One region of the Azospirillum lipoferum 4B genome, then DNA from elsewhere that is predicted to be linked to it. Evidence: predicted binding sites of a transcription regulator. Region 1 holds the regulator's gene; each other region holds the start of a gene.
What was found. Region 1 encodes PhoB, which activates phosphate uptake and scavenging genes when phosphate is short. Its sites were predicted from a motif close to TNTCATAAAACTGTCA; they were not measured.
Positions count from the first base shown of each region.

Region 2: a site for PhoB is predicted at 1,480-1,495, ahead of AZOLI_RS25180 (DUF47 domain-containing protein). Genes of this name have one in related genera too.
Region 3: a site for PhoB is predicted at 1,853-1,868, ahead of AZOLI_RS06005 (RNA degradosome polyphosphate kinase). Genes of this name have one in related genera too.
Region 4: a site for PhoB is predicted at 2,605-2,620, ahead of ugpB (sn-glycerol-3-phosphate ABC transporter substrate-binding protein UgpB). Genes of this name have one in related genera too.

Region 1 is NC_016622.1:2,824,046-2,828,254, reverse strand. Features, by position in the region: gene pstA (phosphate ABC transporter permease PstA) at 1-743, shown strand, start outside; gene pstB (phosphate ABC transporter ATP-binding protein PstB) at 871-1,617, shown strand; gene phoB (phosphate regulon transcriptional regulator PhoB) at 1,727-2,431, shown strand; gene AZOLI_RS13115 (SAM hydrolase/SAM-dependent halogenase family protein) at 2,547-3,275, shown strand; gene AZOLI_RS13110 (Bax inhibitor-1/YccA family protein) at 3,356-4,093, opposite strand.
Region 2 is NC_016587.1:208,006-212,214, reverse strand. Features, by position in the region: gene lysA (diaminopimelate decarboxylase) at 1-733, shown strand, start outside; gene AZOLI_RS25185 (hypothetical protein) at 808-1,317, opposite strand; gene AZOLI_RS25180 (DUF47 domain-containing protein) at 1,572-2,216, shown strand; gene AZOLI_RS25175 (inorganic phosphate transporter) at 2,227-3,240, shown strand; gene AZOLI_RS25170 (hypothetical protein) at 3,406-3,720, shown strand; gene AZOLI_RS25165 (response regulator) at 3,753-4,209, opposite strand, start outside.
Region 3 is NC_016622.1:1,306,478-1,310,686, forward strand. Features, by position in the region: gene AZOLI_RS06005 (RNA degradosome polyphosphate kinase) at 1-1,754, opposite strand, end outside; gene AZOLI_RS06010 (SixA phosphatase family protein) at 1,945-2,463, shown strand; gene AZOLI_RS06015 (CYTH and CHAD domain-containing protein) at 2,580-4,184, shown strand.
Region 4 is NC_016622.1:514,265-518,473, reverse strand. Features, by position in the region: gene ugpA (sn-glycerol-3-phosphate ABC transporter permease UgpA) at 1-756, opposite strand, end outside; gene ugpB (sn-glycerol-3-phosphate ABC transporter substrate-binding protein UgpB) at 1,025-2,377, opposite strand; gene AZOLI_RS02390 (ATP-binding response regulator) at 2,676-4,209, opposite strand, start outside.

The DNA of each region.
Region 1 (4,209 bases):
GCGCGCTGGCGCAGGGCTTCAACACCACCCTGTTCACCGCCGGCGACAGCCGCGAGCCGGAACAGGCAGGCATCGGCGGCGCCATCGTCGGTTCGCTGCTGACGCTCCTGGTGACCATGGCGCTGTCGGTGCCGGTCGGCATCTCCGCCGCGGTCTATCTGGAGGAGTTCGCGCCGAAGAACCGCTGGACCGACCTGATCGAGGTGAACATCAACAACCTCGCCGCGGTGCCGTCGATCATCTTCGGCCTGCTGGGTCTTGCCGTTTTCCTGGGTTTCTTCGGCATGCCGCGTTCGGCGCCGCTGGTCGGTGGGCTGGTGATGGCGCTGATGACGCTGCCGGTGATCATCATCTCGGCCCGCGTCGCGCTGAAGGCGGTGCCGCCGTCGATCCGCGAGGCGGCGCTGGGCATCGGCGCCTCGCCCTTGCAGACGGTTCTGCACCATGTGCTGCCGCTGGCGATGCCCGGCATCCTCACCGGCACCATCATCGGCATGGCCCGCGCGCTGGGCGAGACGGCACCGCTGCTGATGATCGGCATGGTCGCCTTCATCGTCGACGTGCCCCATGGGCTGACCGACAGTGCCACGGTGCTGCCCGTTCAAATCTACATGTGGGCCGACAGCCCGGAGCGTGCCTTCACCGAACGCACCTCGGCGGCGATCCTGATCCTGCTCGGCGTCCTGATCCTGCTGAACGGGACGGCCGTGATCCTGCGCAAGATTTTCGAGAGACGGTGGTGAGCGCCCCATGAGCATTACGAGCGGCATCCCGAGCGGCATCCCGAGTCCGCTGAAGCTGCGGCCCCGCGGCGACCAGCGCCCCGGTCAACACCCTGGGCAGCAGTCCGGTGCCGTCCTGCCCAACAAGATGACCGCCCGCGGGGTGAAGGTGTTCTACGGTGCCAAGCAGGCGCTGAAGGGCATCGACCTCGACATCCACGAGAGCCGGGTGCTGGCGCTGATCGGCCCGTCCGGCTGCGGCAAGTCGACCTTCCTGCGCTGCCTGAACCGGATGAACGACACCGTCGAGGGCTGCCGGGTCGAGGGACGGATCGCGCTGGACGGCGAGGACGTCTACGGCAAGGCGGTCGATGCGGTGCAGCTGCGCGCCCGCGTCGGCATGGTGTTCCAGAAACCGAACCCGTTTCCGAAGTCGATCTACGACAACATCGCCTATGGTCCGCGCATTCACGGCCTGGCTTCCGGCCGCGACGAGCTGGACGAGGTGGTGCAGAGTTCGCTGAAGCGCGCCGGCCTGTGGGGCGAGGTGAAGGACCGCCTGCGCGAGCCCGGCACCAGCCTGTCCGGCGGCCAGCAGCAGCGGCTGTGCATCGCCCGCGCCATCGCCGTCAGCCCCGAGGTGATCCTGATGGACGAGCCCTGCTCGGCGCTCGACCCCATCGCGACCGCCCATATCGAGGAGCTGATCGACGAGCTGCGGGCCAACTACACCATCGTCATCGTCACCCACAACATGCAGCAGGCCGCCCGCGTGTCGCAGCGCACCGCCTTCTTCCATCTGGGCGAGATGGTGGAGTGCGACGACACCGAGGAAATCTTCACGAACCCGCGCGACGAGCGCACCCAGGGCTACATCACCGGCCGCTACGGCTGAGAGCCCTGCTCCTAAAAGCCTTGCCTGATTTTGCGCCCCTTCCCTCCTTTGTTGAAAAGGCTGTCCCATGCCGGTTAACGTCGAGACGCGCGCTGTGAACGGAGCCTCCATGAACGCGGCCCTGAAGCCGCTCGTCCTGGTCGTCGAGGACGAGGCCGACATTCTGACGCTGTTGAAGTACAACCTGGAAAAGGAAGGCTTCCGCGTCGCCACCGCCAGCGACGGCGAGGAGGCCCTGCTGGCCGCCGGCGAACAGACGCCGCACATCGTGCTGCTCGACTGGATGCTACCGCTGATGAGCGGGCTGGAGGTCTGCCGCCAGCTGCGCCGCAACGCCAAGACCCGCGACATCCCGATCATCATGCTGACCGCCCGCGGCGAGGAAGGCGACCGGGTGCGCGGCCTGAATTCCGGCGCCGACGACTACATCACCAAGCCCTTCTCCCCGACCGAGCTGGTGGCCCGCATGCGCGCGGTCCTGCGCCGCGCCTCGCCCGGCATGACGGACGAGGTGCTGACCTTCGCCGACGTGACGATGGATCTGGCCGCCCACCGCGTACGCCGCAATGGGCGCGACGTACATCTCGGTCCGACGGAATTCCGCCTGCTGCGCCACTTCATGCAGCATCCCGGCCGCGTCTTCTCGCGCGAACAGCTGCTCGATCTGGTGTGGGGCCATGACGTGTACGTCGAGCCGCGCACGGTCGACGTACACATCCGCCGCCTGCGCAAGGCGATGAACGAAGAGGAAGAACTGGATCTGATCCGCACCGTGCGGTCGGCAGGCTACGCGCTGGATACGAAGTCGATGTGATTCGGGGTCAGATCCCCGCCTAACCTCCCCCGCACAAGCACTTGTCCCCTCCCCCGCCCAGCGGGGGAGGGTTAGGGTGGGGGCAAGACCGCCGACACTGGTGAGAATGCCCTCCATGATCCTGCTCTTCACCGACTTCGGCCTCTCCGGCCCCTACACCGGCCAGATGAAGGCGGTGCTGGCGCAGCAGGCGCCAACCGTCCCGGTCATCGACCTGTTCGCCGACGCCCCCGCCTTCGACCCGCAGCTGTCGGCCTACCTTCTGGCCGCCTACGCCCCGGCCTTCCCCGCCGGCAGCGTCTTTCTCTGCGTCGTCGATCCGGGTGTCGGCACCGACCGGCGGCCGGTGATGGTGGAGGCCGATGGGCGGTGGTTCGTCGGCCCCGACAACGGCCTCTTCGCCCTGATCGCCCGCCGCGCAACGTCGCTAAAGGCCTGGACCATCGACTGGATTCCGGACCGGCTGTCCGCCAGCTTCCACGGCCGCGACCTGTTCGCCCCCGTGGCCGCCGATCTGGCGACCGGCCGGCCGGTGCAGCGCAGCCGCCTCACCCTCGCTGCCATCGACCGCCCCGACTGGCCGGACGAGCTGGCGCGCATCGTCTATGTCGATGTCTACGGCAACGCCATGACCGGCATGCGGGCGTCCACCCTGCCCGCCGCCGCCATGCTGACCGCCGCCGGCACCCGCATCGCCCGCGCCCGCACCTTCGGCGCCGTCGGGCCGGGCGAGCCGCTGTGGTACGAGAACTCCAACGGGCTGGCCGAGATCGCCGTCAACCGCGGGCGGGCCGATCAAGCGCTTGGTCTCAAGGTCGGCGATGCGGTGACGGTCGGGTCCTGAAAAGAAAACCGCCCGGAAGCGGGTGCTTCCGGGCGGCTGCTGTATTGATGCGATGCTTGTCCGATCAGGCGTCTTCAGGCTCAGTCGTTGTTGCGCTGACCCAGGAACTGCAGCAGGAACTGCAGCAGGAACTGGAACAGGTTGATGAAGTCCAGGTACAGCGTCAGGGCGCCCATCAGGGCCAGCTTGCCGGTGCTCTCGTGATCGTAGCCCTCGGCGTAGCTTTCCTTGATCGCCTGGGTGTCGTAGGCGGTCAGGCCGGTGAAGATCAGCACGCCGATGGCGGAGATCGCGAAGTGCAGGGCTGGCGACTGGAAGAAGATGTTCGCCAAGCCGGCGATCACCAGACCGATGACGCCCATCATCAGGAACGAGCCCATCTTCGACAGGTCGGCCTTCGTGGTGTAGCCGTACAGGCTCATCGCCAGGAAGGTCGCGGCGGTGACGAAGAAGGTCAGCGCGATCGACGCCCCGGTGAAGACCAGGAAGATGGCCGACATCGACAGGCCCATCGCGCCGCAGTAGGCCCAGAAAATCATCTGTGCCGATGCGAAGGACAGGCGCTGGATGCCGAAGGACAGCACCATCACGAACGCCAGCGGGGCCAGCATCACCACCCACTTCAGCGGAGTGCCGAAGATGGCCGCCATCATGGCCGGGCTGGACGACACGAGCGCGGCGACCAGGCCCGTCAGGATCAGGCCGGCGCCCATGTAGTTGTACACGCGCAGCATGTGCTGGCGCAGGCCTTCGTCGAAGTATCCCCGATCTGTCGCGCGGCCTGCGGTCGCGAAGCGGTTATAGGTCGGGTCTGCCATGTTGGTTTCCTCGGTGGAATAGGGTGATCCCGTCGCCATGACATATTGGCGAGTCCGCAATTCGGTTCAATAGGAATCGGCAGCGGTTTTCCAAGATGAAAAAGCTTTCACGATTC
Region 2 (4,209 bases), on a different replicon from region 1:
CCACGCGCGCGAGATTTATCGGCGCGCGGCGGACCTGCCGGGCATCAAGCCGGTCGCCATCGCCGTCCATATCGGCTCGCAGCTGACCGACCTCGCCCCCTTCCGGGCGGCCTACGAGCGGGTGGCGGCGCTGCTGCACCAGCTGCGCGAGGACGGCCACGACATCCAGCGCCTGGATCTCGGCGGCGGGCTCGGCATCACCTACAGGAACGAGGCGCCGCCCGATCTGGCCGACTATGCCGCGATGGTGCGCTCCATCACCGGCAATCTCGGCTGCCGCATCACGCTGGAGCCGGGACGTTCGCTGGTCGGCAATGCCGGCATCCTGGTCAGCCGCGTCATCTATGTGAAGCAGGGTCTGCACCGACGCTTCGCCATCGTCGACGCGGCGATGAACGACCTGATCCGGCCGTCGCTCTACGACGCCTATCACGGCATCGTCCCGGTGGCGGAGCCGGCCGACGGCGTCGCGGCGGAGCCCTACGACGTGGTTGGCCCGGTGTGCGAGAGCGGCGACACCTTCGCCGTGCAGCGCCCGCTGCCGCCGCTGGCCGACGACGACCTCGTCGCCTTCCTGTCGGCCGGCGCCTATGGCGCGGTGATGGCCTCGACCTACAACACCCGGCCGCTGGTGCCGGAGGTGCTGGTCAACGGCGACCGCTTCTCCGTCATCCGCCCCCGCCCGACGGTGGAGGAGATGCTGGCGGCCGAGCGCGTGCCCGACTGGCTGTAAGGAGTCCTGGCTGTAAGGAGTTCTGGCTGTAGGGGCTGTTACCGTGGAAGAGGCTCCGGCCTCTTCCCATCCCCTCAGGTGCGGATCAGCCCGTCCGTCCTGGAGGGCTCGGCCGGCGGATTGACCGGCCCAGGCGACAGCTGCCAGCCGTCGAGCGCGCGTTTCAGCGCATCCAGCCCGGCCCCGGCGGAGGATTTGGCCTCGTCGGCAGCGCGGGTGATGGCGGCGCAGAGTTCGGCGCGCCGCTTGGGATCGTCGCGGCTTTCCTGCAGCGCGCGGCCGACATCGTCGGCCGTCCCGCCGTTCCCGGCGTCGGGCGGCGCCGTCTTCGGGTCGATGCCCAGCAGAGGCAGCAGATACTCCCGCCCCTTCTCGCGCGCCAGCGCCACCGCCCTGTCGCCGAACCGCTCCGCCGTCGCCAGGCCGGCGTCCCATGTGCTGAGCGCGGCCGAGACGGTCGGGCTGCAACGCCCGGCGGGATCCGCCGGCGCCGCCGTCTGCGCCTGCAGCGGGGCGGTTGAGAGCAGCAGGACCGCCAGGGCCGGCACGGCAAGGCGGCGGATGGGGCTGGATGGGCACGTCATGCGGGCAAACCTGCGGTCTTGAGGGGGCCTGACGGTCATTTGGGGAGGCGGCATCCCCCTTTCCATGGCCCCGTACAGCCGATCCGGATCATTCCGTCACGTGTCTGGAAAGTGCGCAGGGGCCGCAACCTGTGGCGATTTTGCTACCGGATGACTGTTTCATGACTGTTACATGACAAAGCGCCGCTGCACCGCGCGGCGAAGCGTGCTAAGAGCGGCGCCAAATCACCCCAGTCACCGCGAGTCACCGTCCCATGCTGCTGCGCGCTTTCCGTTCGCTGATGCCGAAGGAGGAACGCTTCGTCGACCAGTTCGTCGAGCAGGCCCGCCACATCGTGGCCGCAGCCGCCGCGCTGGAAGCGGTGATGGACGCAGGGCCAGAGGAGCGGGCGCAGAAGATCGCGGCGCTGAAGCGGGTGGAGAAGGACGCCGACCGCATCGCCAAGGATGCCGGGCGCGACCTGCACCGCGCCTTCATCACCCCCTTCGACCGGTCGGACATCCTGTCGCTGATCAACGCGCTGGACGACGCCATCGACCTGATGGACGAGGTGCCGCGCCATGCCGGCCTCTACGGCATCGAAACGTTCGACGAGCCGATGCGCCGCTTCGTCGTCCTGATCCGCCAGCAGGCCGACGTGATGGTGGAGCTGATGCCGCTGCTGGGCGCCATCGCCCGCAATGCGGAGCGCATCGACCATCTCTGCGGCCGCATGTCCGACCTGGAGGACGAGGCCGACGACGTGCTGCGCGACGCGCTGCAGTCGCTGATCGCCGAGAAGCCGGACATGATCGCCTTCCTCGGCCGGCGCGAGCTGTACGAGATGCTGGAGGCGGTGACCGACCGCTGCGACGACGTCGGCGACCTGGTCGCGGGCATCACGCTCGATCAGGTCTGAGGCGGCGGCAATGGACGCCCTCCAGCTCGCCCTGCCGGCGATCGTCTTCATCGTCTTCGTGGCGCTCGCCTTCGACTTCATCAACGGCCTGCACGACGCGGCGAACTCCATCGCCACCGTGGTGTCGACCCGCGTGCTGTCGCCCAAGCTGGCCGTGCTGTGGGCGGCCTTCTTCAACTTCATCGCCTTCCTGTTCTTCGGCCTGCATGTCGCCACCACCATCGGCACCGGTCTGGTCGATCCGCTGGTGATGGACCCGGCGGTGATCCTGGCGGCGCTGATCGGCGCCATCGGCTGGAACCTGATCACCTGGTATCTCGGGCTGCCGTCCTCGTCGTCCCATGCGCTGGTCGGCGGCATCGCCGGGGCCGGCATCGCCAAGGCCGGCTTCGGCGCCATCATCGCCAGCGGCTTCACCAAGACGGCGGTCGCCATCGTGCTGTCGCCGGGCATCGGCCTGCTGCTGGCCCTGCTGCTGATGCTGGTGGTGTCCTGGGTGCTGCGCCGCGCCGCCCCCTTCACGGTCGACCGACAGTTCCGCCATCTCCAGCTCGTCTCCGCCGCACTCTACAGCCTGGGCCATGGCGGCAACGACGCGCAGAAGACGATGGGCATCATCGCCGTCCTGCTGTTCAGCCAGGGCATGCTGGGCGATACCTTCTACGTGCCCTTCTGGGTCATCATCACCTGTCAGGCGGCGATGGGGCTGGGCACCATGATGGGCGGCTGGCGCATCGTCCGCACCATGGGCTCGCGCATCACCGACCTGAAGCCCTATCAGGGCTTCTGCGCCGAGACCGCGGGCGCCATCACGCTGTTCGGCGCGACGTGGCTGGGCATTCCGGTTTCGACCACCCACACCATCACCGGCGCCATCGTCGGCGTCGGCTCCGCCCGCCGCACCTCGGCGGTGCGCTGGGGTCTGGCCGGCCGAATCGTCTGGGCCTGGGTGTTGACGATTCCCGCCTCCGGCATCGTCGCCGCCCTGTCCTACCTGCTGGTGGCCGGCCTGCTGCGCCCGTAGGCACGCCGCCGGCCCGCCCGGATGGGTAACCGGGAGGGGCGGCCGGGGCGGGGAATCGGGGGCAGGAACACGACGCGAACGGATAAACCCTTCGTTCAGCAGCGCGGCCTTGACCCGGAAGGGCGGGAACGGCAGGATCGGTACGGTGGAGACAGGATACCGGTCATGCCGCATATCGAACGCACCGACCAAGGCGAGCAGTATGTGCTTCCCGGCGCCGAACGCCGGACGGCCCCCGGCTTGCCCTATGCGGCGGAAGCCGACGGCCAGCTGACCCTTCATTTCTACGCCCCGCCCGAGAAGTCCGAACGCCGGTCCCGCCCGACCTCCGCGCGCGCCCTGCCCGCCACCCCGGCGATGCCTGCGGTGATGCCGGCCGCGATGACCCAGGTCCAGACCTCGACCTCGGGAGAGGCCACGGCGCAAAGCCTGTTCGGCCGCCGCCTCGCCCATTTCCCGCAGGTGTTCGAGCAGCCTTGAGTCGAGCGGCCCTGAGGGCTGTCCACGACCGTTTACGCGACGCCCGTGCGGCTGCGGCCGGATGCCAGGGTGCGGGCGACCTGACGCAGCAGGATCTCGCGGTCATAGGGCTTGCCGATATGCCCGTTCATGCCGGCCTCGCGGCATTGGCGCCGTTCCTCTTCGGATGAGCCGGCGGTCAGCGCCAGGATCGGCACATCGCCGCGGGGCGGCGGCATCGCGCGGATGGCCCGGCTGGCCTCAAGCCCGTCCATGCCCGGCATCTGCACGTCCATCAGCACCACATCATAGTCGCCGGCCCGCACCGCCTCCACCGCCTCGGCACCGTCGGCAACCAGATCGATGCCATAGCCGCTGTCGCGGAACAGGGCCGCCAGCAGTTCGCGGTTGATCGACAGATCCTCGGCGATCAGCAGGCGCGGCGGCCCCGCCGGCCGGGGTGCGGCAGGAGCCGGCACGGAAACCAAGGGAGGGGCCGGGAGGGAGGAC
Region 3 (4,209 bases), 1.5 Mb from region 1:
ATGTTCTCCGACAGCCCCTTCACCCCCGGCCGCAGGCAGCAGATGCCGCGGATGATCATGTCGATCTGCACCCCGGCCTGGGATGCCTTGTACAGCTTGTCGATGATGACCGGATCGACCAGGGAGTTCAGCTTCACCCAGATCGAGGCCGGACGGCCGGCGGCGGCGTGGGCGATCTCCCCCTCGATCAGGTCGGACAGGCGCTGGCGCAGGGTGATCGGCGCGATGGCGATCTTCTCCAGAACCTTGGGCGTGGCATAACCGGTCATGAAGTTGAACATGACGGCGGCGTCATGGCACAGCGCCGGGTCGCAGGTGAAGAAGGACAGGTCGGTGTAGATCTTCGCGGTGATCGGGTGATAGTTGCCGGTCCCGAAATGGACGTAGCTGCGCAGCGCCTTCTTCTCGCGCCGCACCACCAGCGATACCTTCGCATGCGTCTTCAGATCGACGAAGCCGTAGACCACCTGGGCGCCGGCGCGTTCCAGGTCGCGCGCCCAGCGGATGTTGGCCTCCTCGTCGAAGCGCGCCTTCAGTTCGACCAGCGCGGTCACCGACTTGCCGGCCTCCGCCGCCTCGATCAGGGCGGCGACGATGGGGCTGTCCTTGCTGGTGCGGTAGAGCGTCTGCTTGATCGCCACCACCTGCGGGTCGCGCGCCGCCTGACGGATGAACTGCACCACCACGTCGAAGGATTCGTAGGGGTGGTGGACGACGATGTCCTTGTGGCGGATCGCCGCGAAGCAATCGCCGCCGAAATCGCGGATCCGCTCGGGGAAGCGGGCGTTGAAGGGGCGGAAGACCAGATCGGGGCGCTCGTCGACGATCAGCTGCTTGGTGTCGGTCAGGCCGATCAGCCCGTCGAGGATGAAGACGTCGTCCGACGCCACGTTCAGCTCATGGCGCAGGAAATCGCGCAGGTCGGCCGCCATGCCGCTGTCGGTCGCCAGCCGGATGACGCTGCCGCGGCGGCGGCGCTTCAGCGCGCTCTCGAAGGTGCGGACCAGATCCTCCGCCTCTTCCTCGATCTCGATCTCGCTGTCGCGCAGGACGCGGAAGACGCCGTGCGCCTTGACCTGGAACGGAGGGAACAGGCGGTCGATGAACTGCATCACCACCTTTTCCAGCTGGATGAAACGGATGTCCGACCCCGGCAGGCGCATGAACCGTTCCAGCTGCGTGGGCAGCGGCACCAGCGCGTCGATATGCCGGCCCTTGACCGGATCGTGCAGCTGCAGCGCCAGCGAGAATCCCAGGTTCGGCAGGAACGGGAAGGGGTGGGCCGGGTCGACCGCGATGGGCGTCAGAATCGGGAAGATGTCGTCGAGGAACCTGGCCTCCAGCCAGTCCATCTCGCCTTCGCTGAGGTCGCTGGGATCGACGACGGAGATCCCGGCCTCGCGCAGCTCGCCCTTCAGGGTGCGCCACATCGTCTGCTGGCTGTCCATCAATGCGGCGATGCGCTGCTTGACCGCGGTCAGCTGCTGGGCCGGCGTGAGATTCTCGGGGCTGGGCGCCTTGACCCCGGCGGCCACCTGCCCTTTCAGGCCGGCGACGCGGACCATGTAGAATTCGTCGAGGTTGCTGGCGGAAATCGACAGGAAGCGCAGCCGCTCCAGCAGCGGATGGTTCGGATTGGCGGCTTCGTCCAGGACGCGCTGGTTGAATGCCAGCCACGACAACTCTCGATTGATGAAGCGTTCGGGAGCGTTGGGCTCGATGCCGACCGACTCGAGTTCCTGGAGATGCGTCACGTCAACCTCTGAAATCTTGGGGCCCCGTCTGCCCTGGGCCGCGATGCGAGGCCTTGGGCAACCGTCATATGGTGGGAAGACACAGTATCTCATATGCGTTACGGTTTCAGGACTCCCATTTGGCGATGTTTCGAGCCATATCCCACCCCTCCCCCGCCTCACGGCCTGTCCAATACGACCGAACCCCGCCATGAAGACGCTGTTCCTGCTGCGCCATGCCAAATCCTCCTGGGACGATCCGTCGCTGGGGGATCACGACCGGCCCCTGAACGCCCGTGGGGAGAAGGCGGCGTCGCTGGTCGGCGGCCATCTCGCCAGGCATCACGCCCACATCGACCTCGTCCTGTGCTCGACCGCGGTCCGGGCGGTGGAAACGCGCAAGCGGGTCATGACGGCCATGGGCGCGCCCTACCCGCCGGTGGAACATGAACGCGGCCTGTATCTCTGCGGTGCCCGCACGTTGCTGGAGCGGCTGCGCGACGTGCCGGACAAGGTGACCGGCGTGATGCTGGTGGCCCACAATCCGGATTTGCACGAACTGGCGAACGCACTGGCCGGCAGCGGCGATCATAACCTGCGCCACGATCTGGCCGACAAGTTTCCGACCGGCGCCTGCGCCGTCCTGGTCTTCGAAACCCTGCATTGGGCGGAGCTGGAGCTTGGCGCCGGCCGGCTGGCCGATTTTGTGCAGCCGCGTAAACTCTCTTAACCTGCGGCGGCGGTTGGAGTATCCACGGAGCCACCTGTTCAATTCCAGGCCGCATTGGCCACCGGGCCATTTTGGCCGCCAGGCCATCTCGGCCGGATTCGGGAGGATGCCGACCCTTGCCACCCGCCATTCCGCCCGCCAACCCGTCCACCGCCCCCGATGCGCAGCCCTCCGCCCCCGCCTTCCGCGAGGTGGAGCTGAAACTCCATGCGGCCTCGGCGGATCTGGCGCGGGTCGCCTCGCTGCCGGCTCTGCTGGCGCTGGCCGACGGGCCGGCGACGACCCGGCGCCTGCGCACCGCCTATTTCGACACGCCGGACCTGAAGCTGGCGGCCAACGGCGTGGCGCTGCGCGTGCGGCAGGAGGGCGACCGCTTCGTCCAGACGCTGAAGACGGTCAACAGCGCCAGCCCCGGCGATTCCGCCGCGGTCGCGGTGCGGCGGGAGTGGGACTGGATCGTCGCGGGCGAAGCGGTGGACCGCGGCGTGCTGACCGATCCCGGCGTCGCCGGTCTGGTGCCGGCGGCGGCACTCGACGAGCTGGACTGCCTGTTCATCACCGATTTCCAACGCACCACCCTGCTGCTCCGTCCCGATCCGCTGACGGCGGTCGAGATGGCGGTCGACGACGGGCGGGTTTATGCCGGCGGCAAATCGCTGCCGATCAGCGAGGTGGAACTGGAGCTGAAAGCCGGAAAGGTCGCCAGCCTGTTCGATCTGGCGCTGACCCTGCAGGCCGCCATCCCCATGCGGATCGGCAATGACAGCAAGGCGGAGGCCGGGCTTCGGCTGGTCACCGGCAAGGCGCCCGGACCGGTGGAGGCCGAGCCGCTGGGCCTGTCCCCCCTGACCACGGTGGCCGAGGCCTATCGCCACATCCTGCGCCAGGCCCTGCGCCAGTTCCTCGCCAACGAGGCCTGCGCGCTCGGCGGCAGCGATGTGGAGGGGCTGCACCGGATGAGAATCGCGCTGCGCCGGCTGCGCACCGCACACCGCCTCTTCGCGCCGCTGATCGCCTCCCCCGAAGCCGACCGGCTGGTGGAGGAGAGCCGGGCGCTGGCGAAGCGGCTTGGGCCGGCGCGGGGCTGGGACGTGCTGATGTCCGGCGTCGTCGATCCGCTTCTCGCCGACTCCACCGCGCTGCCGGGCATCGACCGCGCGGCGCTGGAGCGGCTGGCTTCCCTCGCCCGCTCGTCCGGGGCCGGTCCGGCGCGGGAAGCCATGGCGGCGATCCTGGCGCCCGGCTGCACCACCATGGTGCTGGCGCTCGGCGCGTGGCTGGAGCATGGCCGCTGGATGTCGGAGGCCGAGGGCGACCGCCGCGCCATGCTGTCGGCGCCGGTCGCCTCGCTTGCCGGCGGCTGGCTGTCCGACCGCATGGCGAAGCTCGGCAAGACGGCCAAGCCGCCGGAGGACGCCAAAGGCCGCGACAAGCTGCGCCGCCGGCTGCGCAGCCTGCGCTACACCGCCGATTTCTTCCGCGGCCTGTATCCGGAGGCCGCCGCCCTGCCCTTCTTCGCGGCGCTGGAACCGCTGCAGGCGGCGCTGGACGCCGAACAGGACGCCGTCACCGGCGCCCGCATGCTGGGCGAACTGAAGGGTGCCGACCCGCAGACCGCCGCCGCCGTCGCCGCCTGGATCGAGCGTCAAGCCGAAAAGCGGCGCAAGGCCCTGCCCGAGCTGTGGAAGCGCTTCCGCGCCGTGCCGCCCTTCTGGTCATGACCGACCTGCGCTGGGCACCCGTGGC
Region 4 (4,209 bases), 680 kb from region 1:
GACGCGGAAGATCAGCGTCTCCGTCGCCTTGCCCGGCCCGCCCTGGGTCAGGGCGTGGATGGTGCCGAAGGTCTCGAAGAAGGCATAGACCATGTCGACCACCAGCAGGAAGAAGGTGGTCGGCGACAAGAGCGGGAAGGTGATGGTCCAGAAGCGCCGCACCGGACCGGCGCCGTCGATGGCGGCCGCCTCCATCACCGAGCGCGGGATCGCCTGCAGGCCGGCCAGGAAGAAGATGAAGTTGTAGGCCACCTGCTTCCAGCTGGCGGCCATGATGACCATCCACAGCGCCTGCCCGCCGTTCAGCCGGTAGTCCCAGTCATAGCCCAGCGACTTCAGCGCCCGGCCGAAGGACCCGATGTCGGGATTGAAGATGAACATCCACAGCACCGCGGCGACGGCCGGCGCCAGGGCGTAAGGCCAGATCAGCAGCGTCTTGTAGGCGCGCGCACCCTTGATCTTGGAATCGGCCAGCACCGCCAGCAACAGCGCCGTGCCCATCGACAGCACGGTCACCGCGACACTGAAGACGACGGTGACCTTCAGCGTGTCGAGATAGTTCGGGTCGGTCAGCACATGTTCGAAGTTCTCGAACCAGACGAATTCGCTGCGGATGCCGAAGGCGTCCTGCAGATGCACCGACTGCCAGACCGCCTGGGCCGCCGGCCAGATGAAGAACACCAGCGTCACCGCCACCTGCGGCGCGAGCAGCAGGTAGGGCAGCAGCCGGTTGTCGAAAGTCACGCGACGCTGCAAAGGATGGTCTTTCGTGGGTTGTGCGTAACGTTTGGGGGCCGCCTTATCCCCCTCTCACCCCCCGGGGAGAGGGTCGGGGTGAGGGGGAGGCATGGAGTGGATTGGGGGAAGATCGAAGCGCCACAATTCTTGTAAAGCCACGCCGCGCATCCCCCTCACCCTAACCCTCTCCCCGCTTTCGGCGGACCGGAGGTCCGCCTGTCGCGTCAGCGCAAACGAAGTTTGCGCGTGAGCGGGGGGAGAGGGGATCCTGGGGTCGCTCAGCCGATCAACCCTTGTTGGCGCGCTCGAAGTTGCGCAGCACGGCGTTGCCGCGCTTTACCGCGGAGTCCAGCGCCTGTTTGGCGTCCTGCTGGCCCTGGAAGGCCTTCTCAAGCTCTTCCTGGATGATGTTGCGGATTTCCGGCAGGTTGCCCAGCCGCAGGCCCATGCTGTTCTCGGTGGTCGGCGTGCGGGTCAGCTGGGCGGCCGGGACGTCGGCGCCGGGGTTCTTCTCGTAATAGCCCTGGGCCTTGGTCAGTTCGAAGCCCTTCATCGTCACCGGGACATAGCCGGTGTCCATGTGCCACTTCGCGTCGACCTCCGGCCGGGCGAGGTAGCTGAAGAACTGCGACACCGCCTTGTATTCGGCAGGCGTGCGCTTGGGCGAGGTCATGACCCAGAAGGCGGCGCCGCCGATGATGCTGTTCTTCGGGCCGTCCTTGGCGAATTCCGGCCAGTAGGGCAGCGGGGCGGCACCCCAGGCGAAGGTCGCCTCCTTCATGATGCGGCTGCGCAGGCCGGACGAGCCGTGGATCATCGCGCATTCGCCCGACGGGAACAGGGCGTCCGGCTTGTTGTCGCGGCCGCCATACTTGAACAGCCCCTCCTTCTGCATGTCGATCAGCGTCTGCACATGCTTGACGTAGAGCGGGGCGTCGATCTTCAGCTCGGCGTTCAGCCCGTCGAAGCCGTTGGCCTGGCTGGCGAAGGGCGTGTTGTGGATGGCGCCCAGCTGTTCGAACTGTGCCCACACCGGCCAGGAGGTGGTGAAGGGGCAGGTGGAGCCCGAGGCCTTCAGCTTCTTCGTCGCCTCGATCATCTCCGGCCAGGTCGCCGGCGGCTTGTTCGGGTCGAGGCCGGCCTTCTGGAAGGCGTCCTTGTTGTAGAACATGATGGTGCTGGAGCTGTTGAACGGCAGCGCCATCATCTTGCCGTCCGTGGACGAGTAGTAGCCCTTCACCGCCGGGATATAGGCATTGGCGTCGAAGGCCGCCCCCGTCTCCTGCATCAGCTGGTAGACCGGCTTCACCGCCGGGCCGGCGGCCATCATGGTAGCGGTTCCGACCTCGAACATCTGGACGACGTGCGGCGCGTTGCCGGCGCGGAAGGCGGCGATGGCGGCCTGCATCGTCTCGGGATAGGCGCCCTTGTAGGAGGCGTTGACCTGCACCGCCTGCTGGCTGTCGTTGAACTCCTTGACGACCTGTTCCAGCTGACCGCCCAGCGGCTGCGGCAGGCCATGCCAGAAATCGATCACCGTCTTGCCTTGCGCCAGCGCGGAGCCCGGCAGCGCGGCGAACAGCAGCGCGGTGGTGGTGGCGGCGCCCGTCAGGAGGGCAAGCTTGCGGCGGGTCAACATGCGGTGGGTCTCCCTGTCCCGGTATGGTTCGCGGTTGTCATGAGGGCATTGGGTTGCCGTCCCGCGACGCTTTCGTGAAGTTTTGGTGGCAGGCGCATACGGCCATGTGTCGGCCATCTGTTTGCGCTTGCGAAAAGCACCGATAACCGGATGATCGCTTCCGAAATTGTTTGGTTGCACTAAGCGTCACACTGCCCACGCATGGCCGGGTCTGTCAAGACGCCGCATTACAGTTCGATGGCGCGGGAAAGCTGTCGGCCGGAATGTTGCAGAGCGAAAACGCGTCGGCGCGGAAAGGCTAACGCGAACAGGGGGCATCCGGCCGGTTCCCGCCATTCGGAGCGGGTCCGGCATCCGCGTTCATGCAGCAGCAGAGCAGGCGGCGCAGCGCCCGGGGATCGCAGGGCTTATGGACCAGGGGCAGGCCGCTTCGGTCGACGCTGCGCAGCCGGTCGGGGTCGGTATCGCCGGTCACGATCACGCCCGGCACGCGCCGGCCGCAGCGGGCGCGCACCGCCTGGATGGCGTCGATGCCGGTCTCCAGCCCCGACAGGCGCAGGTCGGACAGCACGAGGTCCGGAGCGGTGGCGGCACTGTCCAGCTCGGCGCAGGCCTCGACGATGCCGCGGGCGGGGATGACGGCATAGCCCCAGCCGCGCAGCAGCATGCCGATTCCTTCCAGCTGCATGGCGTCATCCTCGATCACCAGCACCGTGCCGGCCTTCGCCGGAGCGGCGGAAGCCGACGGTCCGGCGGCCGGCTCCGGTTCGCTGTCGGCGGACTCGTCGCCCGACCGGTCGCCGCTGGAAACGGTCAGCGGGACCTCCACCGCGAAGACCGAGCCCTTGCCGAGCCTGGAGCGCAGCGTCACCGGGTGCCCCAGCACCTGCGACAGCCGCCGCACGATGGCGAGACCCAGCCCCAGCCCCTGCTTGCGGTCGCGGCCGGGATTGCCGAGCTGGTGGAAGTCCTCAAAGATCACGCCATGGTTGGCCGGATCGATGCCGACGCCGGTGTCCCACACCTCGATGCGCAGGGCGTCACCACGCCGCCGCGCCGCCAGCAGGATGCCGCCCTTCAGGGTATAGCGCAGGGCGTTCGCCAGGATCGGCCGCAGCAGCCGTTCCATCAGCGCGGGATCGCTGGTGACCTGGGCATCGAGCGGACGGACGTTGAAGCGCAGCCCCTTGGCCTCCGCCTCCGGCCCGAACTCCTCCAGCATCTTGGCGAGCAGCTCGTCGACCGGGAAGGTCTGCGGCTTGGCGGTGACCAGCCCGGCTTCCAGCGCCGATACCTCCAGCAGGGCGCGCAGCAGGGTCTCGCCGCCGACGATGGCCTGCTCCAGCTTGTTCGCCAGCTCGATGGAGGTCGGATCGGTCAGCCGGCCGATCAGCAGATGGTGGAACAGGTGCATCGCCTGAAAGGGCTGGCGCAGGTCATGGCTGGCCGCCGACAGGAACTTGCCCTTGGCGGTGCGGGCGCGCTCCGCATCGGCACGCGCCTGCGCAGCCTCCGCCCGCGCCTCCGCCAGGGCGGCAGCGCCGGCGTCGGCGATCAGCGCCACCGCGCGAATAGCGCCGCCGGCATCCCGCACCGGGGTCAATGCCACGGCCCGCCCAAGGCCGGGAAACGGTCCGGCACAGCTGGCCGGTATGCCGGTCGCCAGCACCTGGCGCCGCAGCGCGTCGAGCGCGTCCACCGCCCCCGCCGGCAGCCCGCCCTCCGCCAGACTTCGCCCTTCCACCGCATCCTGGACAAGTCCAAGAGCGTCGGCGAAGGCGCGGTTCGCCGCGAGCACGCACCCGTCCTCGCCAAGCAACGCATGGGGGGCG